Regions from separate parts of the Actinopolymorpha sp. NPDC004070 genome, predicted to be linked through region 2. Evidence: riboswitches for the same ligand, from Rfam matches in the RefSeq annotation. Region 2 holds a riboswitch; the other holds the start of a gene.
What was found. Region 2 has a riboswitch for S-adenosylmethionine ahead of thrC (threonine synthase). Riboswitches for the same ligand answer to the same signal wherever they lie in the genome.
Positions count from the first base shown of each region.

Region 1: another riboswitch for S-adenosylmethionine. It lies ahead of ABZV93_RS05495 (aminotransferase class V-fold PLP-dependent enzyme); the one in region 2 lies ahead of thrC (threonine synthase).

Region 1 covers NZ_JBEXMJ010000002.1:418,594-421,796, reverse strand. The annotation lists gene ABZV93_RS05500 (hypothetical protein) at 1-1,527, opposite strand, end outside; SAM riboswitch class IV at 1,677-1,784, shown strand; gene ABZV93_RS05495 (aminotransferase class V-fold PLP-dependent enzyme) at 1,823-3,203, shown strand, end outside.
Region 2 covers NZ_JBEXMJ010000005.1:163,670-166,872, forward strand. The annotation lists gene thrC (threonine synthase) at 1-1,190, opposite strand, end outside; SAM riboswitch class I at 1,203-1,375, opposite strand; gene ABZV93_RS11480 (hypothetical protein) at 1,678-1,923, opposite strand; gene ABZV93_RS11485 (hypothetical protein) at 1,949-2,560, opposite strand; gene ABZV93_RS11490 (trehalose-6-phosphate synthase) at 2,712-3,203, shown strand, end outside.

The DNA.
Region 1 (3,203 bases), on a different contig from region 2:
CGAGATCCGCGGCGGGATTCCCCCTACGGTGAGCAGCCGGCCGGGTCCCAGCGACCCCACGGCGGGCAGGTCGACCACCCGGACCGAGCGGTCGCCGGCGAGCCGCCGGACACTCGCCGGTGGAAGCTGGTCGCGTCCGTGTGCGAACACGAGGTACGACACCGGTGTGTTCGGCGGCAGGTCGCGCGACCGCACCTGTCCGAGACTCGCCGTCGCGCAGCCGGAGTACCACCCGACCTCGGGCTGGTAACCGGTCACCACCACGCACCGGGCGCCCGAGCCGATGGATCCCGCCGAGTCACCGAGCGCCCCACCGGACTCCGCTGCCAGCGCCGCGGCCGCCGCCACCAGGGACTCTCGCTCGCTGGTCACGTCGCGCAGCGGCCCGCGGGCGACGAGCAGACCGGTCACCGGCATCGTCGCCACCGCACCGGCCGCGAGTACGCCGAGCAACAGCCGGGCGCGTGCGCGGGCCCACTCCGCCAGTGCCGCCACTCCGGCCAGAGTCAGCCAGAACACCGACATGAACACGAACCTCGGCTCACCGTGCGCGGCCAGTCCGATCGAGACGACGAGCGTGACGGCGGCAAGCACCGCGAACACCGTACGGCGGTCCTCCGGTCGTGGCCTGCGGCGAGCCAGTCGCCACGCCGCGAGCGCCCCCGCGAAAAGCCCGGCGGCCATCACCACCCCACCCCAGGGCCCGGCAAGTTTCACGGGGAACATCCGCACGTAGGTGAGCAGGCCGCCGAGCCCCTCCGAGTGGCCTGCGTCGGCGGATGCGCGCACCATGCCGAACGGCGACCCGGTCCGGCGTTCGGCGGTGACGAGGTGCGGCGCCAGCCCCACCGCCAGCACCGCGGCCACGCCGAGCAGGCCGCGCCACCGGGCCAGCCACGCCCGCGGTCCCCAGGCCACCGCGGCGGCGAGGGCCAGCGCGAGGACGCCCGCGACCGCGCCGTACCGCAGGTAGAACGCACCGAGCGCGAACCCGGCCGCGGCCGGCAGCCACCGGTCCCGGCCGCCGGCTCGCTGGGAGCCGGTACGCCGGACCGGCACCGTGTTGCCTTCCTGGGCGCGGACCAGGCAGTACGCCGCTCCGGCCAGCAGCCCGGCGGTCCCGACATCGGTGAGGAACTCCGGGACCCGGCGCACGAACCCCGGCCCGGACAGCACGAGCAGTGCGACCACGACGCCGCGCGCCGGCCCGAGCAGTCCGATCCCGATCCAGCAGAACAGCCCGAACGCCAGCAACGCGAGCAGCAACCCCACGACCCGGACGGACGCCACGCTCTCGTGCACCGCGAGTGCGGCGTAGCCCAGGGCCGGCAGTCCGGGCGCACGGTGATCACCCCACTGTGCGCTCGGTGCCCCCGTCAGCCAGGATCGCGCCTTGGCCGCGTAGACCGCCTCGTCGTGCCCGAGGTAGGGGATCGACGACTGGAGTGCCGCCCAGACGGCGGCGGTGAGCGCGAGGACGCCGAGCACGAAAGCCCAGGTCGGAGGCCTGCGTGCGAGCCGGTCCATGCGCACTGTCCGTATTGCAGACCGCGATTTCATTATTTGAGACATACCATCGCCCGTTCCCGACAACCGTTACTGTGACTTCCGGTCACGAGTGCCAGCAGGAGACTCGGCCACCGCAGGTTCACGGCGCGATCCGCGCCCGCCGACGTGGTGGACGAGACTCGCCAGCCCCGGCTTGCTGGCCGGCAACCCTCCTCCGCGGTGGGGTGCCCCGGGTGAGGACCAGGTCGCGCCGGCCGGTGCGGCAAGCGCGGGACCCCACACCCACGGGTCCCCGAGACCTGTGAGGTGTGTTGTGAGTCTTCTGAGTGCCGTGGCGGTCCGGGCCGAACGCCGTACGCCCGACATCACCCCCGACATCCCGCTCCCGTCCCGGGCCGACCGGGTGACGTCCGGCGCCGATCGTTTCGCCGCGGCACCCCAGGTGGGTGCCGCCCCGCTGCTGCCCGTGGTGGGCGCTGACCTCCCGGTCCCGCTGGTCACCGGCGAGACCACGGCGTACGCCAACCTCGACTACGCCGCGAGCGCGCCGTGCCTGTCCGAGGTGGCCGCGCACCTGGCGCAGGTGGCGCCCTACTACGCGAGCGTGCACCGGGGCGCGGGGTACGCGTCGCGGGTCAGCACCGCGCGCTACGAACATGCTCGTGCCCAGGTCGCGGCGTTCGTGGGAGCACGCGCCGACGACGTGGTCGTGTTCACCCGCAACACCACCGACGCGCTGAACCTGCTGGCCAGGTGCGTGCCCGGCCGCACCGAGGACGGCGGGGAGGGCGACGCCGGCGACGTGCTCTTCCTCGACATCGAGCACCACGCCAACCTGCTGCCGTGGCGGCGGGGCCGGCACCGGTGCGTGGTCGCCGGTACGACCCAGCGGGCCACGCTGGTCGCCCTGCGCGCAGAACTCGCCGCCCGGCCGGCCACGCTGGTCGCGATCACCGGCGCGTCCAACGTCACCGGCGAGGTGCTTCCCCTGGACGCGATCGTCGCCGCGGCCCACCAGGCCGGCGCCCGGGTCGTCCTGGACGCCGCCCAGCTCGCGCCCCACCGGCGGATCGACCTGGCCGCCGGCGGCGTCGACTACGTGGCGTTCTCCGGGCACAAGCTCTACGCGCCGCTGGGCGTAGGTGTCCTGGTCGGGCGCCGCGACTGGCTGGACGCGGCCCCGGCGTACCTCCCCGGCGGCGGCGCCGTCCGCGAGGTGACTCTCACCGGCACCATCTGGGCGGACGCCCCGCAGCGCCACGAGGGCGGCACCCCCAACGTGCTAGGCGCGGCGGCACTGGGCCAGGCCTGCGAGACCCTGGCCGCACTGCCCGACGGCGCGCTGGCCGCGCACGAGGAGGCGCTGCGGGCCCGGCTGGTCGCTCGGCTGGACGCCCTGCCCGGCGTACTCCGGCACCGGATCTGGCGGGACAGCCCGGACGCGATCGGCGTGGTGGCGTTCAGCGTGGACGGCTACCACCCCGGGCTCGTCGCGGCGTACCTGTCCGCCGAGCACGGCATCGGCGTCCGTGACGGGAAGTTCTGCGCGCACCCGCTGCTGTCGCGGCTGGGCGCGCCCGACGGGACGCTGCGGGCGAGCTTCGGCGTCGGCACCACGCTGGTCGACGTCGACCGGCTCGCCGACGCGGTGGAGGGCCTGCTGGTGGCCGGGCCGCGGTGGGAGTACGCCGTGG
Region 2 (3,203 bases):
AGCCCGTCGCCGGAGTTGATGATCACGGTCTCGGCGGCCGGGTCGAGCTTGCCGGTGCGCACCAGCTTCGCCAGCGTGGCCACGGTCACCCCGCCGGCGGTCTCACCGAAGATGCCCTCGGTGCGGGCCAGCCGGGCGATGCCGTCGACCACTTCCTCGTCGGAGACGTCCTCGACGGTCCCGCCGGTGCGCCGCACCACGTCCAGGACGTACGGCCCGTCCGCGGGGTTGCCGATCGCCAGCGACTTCGCCAGCGTCTGTGGCTTCACCGGGGCGACCACGTCGTGGCCGGCGTGGAACGCCGCCGACACCGGGGAGCAGCCGGTGGCCTGGGCGCCGAAGATGCGGTACGGCGTGTCCTCCACCAGCCCGAGCTCGACCAGCTCGCGGATGCCCTTGTCGATCTTCACCAGCTGGGCGCCGGACGCGATCGGGACGACGATCTGCTCGGGCAGCCGCCAGCCGAGCTGCTCGGCGATCTCGTACCCCAGCGTCTTGGAGCCCTCGGCGTAGTAGGGCCGGACGTTGACGTTGACGAACGCCCAGGTCTCCTCCTCGCCGGCGATCTCGCTGGCCAGGCGGTTGACGTCGTCGTAGGTGCCCTCGACGGCGACGAGCGTGCCGCCGTACACCGCGGTGGTGACAATCTTCTGCTGCTCGAGGTTGTGCGGCACCAGCACCACGCTGCGGATCCCGGCGCGGGCGGCGGCCGCGGCCACGGCGTTGGCGAGGTTGCCCGTGGACGGGCAGGCCAGCACCTGGAAGCCCAGCTCACGGGCCGCGGTCAGCGCGACGGCGACGACGCGGTCCTTGAACGAGTGGGTGGGGTTGCCGGAGTCGTCCTTGACCCACAGCCGGGCCAGGTCCAGGTCGGCGGCGAGCCGGTCGGCGCGCACCAGCCGGGTGAGCCCGGGCTCGGTGTTGGGGAACGACGCCACGTCGGCCGGCACGGGAAGCAGTTCGCGGTAACGCCAGATGTTGTGCGGGCCGGCGGCGATCTGCTCGCGGGTCACCGTGGGGAAGTCGTAGCCCACCTCGAGCGGGCCGAAGCACTCCGAGCACGCGTAGTGGGCGCCGAGCGGGCTGCTGGCTCCGCACTCCCGACATCGCAGTTCGGTGGCGTTCCCGAAGGCGCCGGGGCGGATCGTGTGGGTGCCGGGCGTGGTGCTGTCGGCGTAGGTCGTCGTCATGCGAGGCCTCTCCTCTCATCTTTCCCGCGTACGTCCGCTCGGGAGGTCGTCCCGGACGCGGAGTCGTGGGCCGGAGTTGGCACCGTGGCCGCCGTGGGCCTGCATGTACGCGAGACACACTCGTCGGCGGTCGGCCGGTTGCCGGGGCTTCGTCGGGCCGGTCCCTCTGCCCCTCTGGATGAGTTCCTTGTTCAGTTGTGGTGTTCAGTTGTGGCGGTTCGGCTGTGCGGCCCCTCCAGGGGCAAGCGGCGACGTCGGTCGTGTCACCGCCTGCGGGCGAGCCTAACGGGTAGGTCCGGGCGAACGTCGACAGCGTTCAGAATGCGAGACGAGCTGTCCGAATGGAGGACAAGCCGGGCTCATCGGGCCGGCCACGCCCCCGCCGCGGCCGTCGCGGCCGGCGTGGAACGCCGAAGCGGCGCCACCGCGGCCGGGCTTCGGGAACCGTCGCACAGCGCGACGGCGGCCACCTGGGCGGGCAGCGGGTTCAGCTCACCGTCGTCGGTGAACAGCCAGGTGTTGGCGCCCACGGCGGCCTGCCGGACCCCGTCCGGCGTACTGAAGACTCCGCGCTGTAGCCGAAGACCGCGCCGTCGTGGCCCCAGACGACGCCACCGGGAACACAGGGCACCTGCACCGGGAAGATCCCCAGGCCGTAGCCGAACTTCCCGGTGTCGGTCATCTGCGCGACCTGGGCCTTCGGCAGCAGCCGGCCGGTGAACAACGCGTGCACGAACGTCGTCTCGTCGCGGGTCGTGTCAAGCGCGCTTTACACCCGCTCCGGTGAGGAGTCGCAGGTAGGCCGGCGCCGCATCGGGCACCAGCACCCGCAGGGCGAGGTCGCGGACCGAGGCCTTCGGCACCAGGAAGGCGGTCACGACGTTCTGGGTCTCACCACCGGGAATCGGATGCCGCAGGAACCGGCCGGTGTGCCGGAAGCAGCCGATCGCGGATTCCTTGACCTGCCGCCGGATGTCGGTGAAGAGCACGCCGGCAGGGTGCCAGGTGTGCCCTCTGCGGTCGGCGACGGAGAACTCGCAGCCCTGGATCCGGCGGCCCGCGGCGCGGTCTCGCGGCGTGACCATCAGCGCGACGTACACGGCGGTCCAACCCGCCCGCACCCGCAGCGGATGCCGCGGAGCGCTCGCGGTGAACGTCACCAGCCGCCAGGCGGCACCCGCGTACTCCCCGGTCCGGCCGACGGCGACCGTCTGTGCCTGCCGCATCACCGGCTTGCCGGGGTGGTCGGCCGCGACGGCATCCGTCACCGCCGCGAGCGGGAGCAGAAGGGCGAAGGCCAGCAGCCACCGCAGTCGTACGACAGAAAGCCAACGGCCGAGCACACTCGAAGGCCCACCACGCGATCCCACGCAGCAGATGTGCCCAGGTGGCGCGCCGCCGACCCGTCTGCGCACAGCTTTGTAACCGGCGGTGCGACCGCGCGGTGCAACCGGTTGGTCAGCGCTCCCGGCTGGCCTGAACGGCGGATGGGCCCGAGTCGAGGGCCTAGGCTCTGTCGCCATGGCGAGCGAACCGAACAAGAGCGTGCTGCTCGCCTCCAACCGAGGCCCGGTGTCATTCCGCCAGGACGACGCCGGCAGGCTCCAGTGCGTCGGAGGCTCCGGTGGACTGTCGGCGGCGCTCGCCGCGATCCCCCCTCAGGAGGACGCGCTGTGGGTCGCGGCCGCGCTGTCCGACGCCGACCGGCTCGCGGCCAGGTCGGCGCCGTCGGGCAGATTGGACGCCGCGGGGTACGACACCGGGACGATTCCGGTCCGGCTGCTCGACATCGAGCCGCTCACCTTCACCCGTGCGTACAACGGCATCGCCAACTCCACCCTGTGGTTTCTGCACCACCTGCTGTTCGACACCGCCAACGCGCCGCTCTTCGACCGGAGGTTCCGCCGGGAGTGGGCGTCCTACGTGGACTACAACACCGCGTTCGCGCAGGCACTCGCCGAGGAGGCCGCGCCGGGCGGGCGGGTGCTGATCCAGGACTACCACCTCACCCTG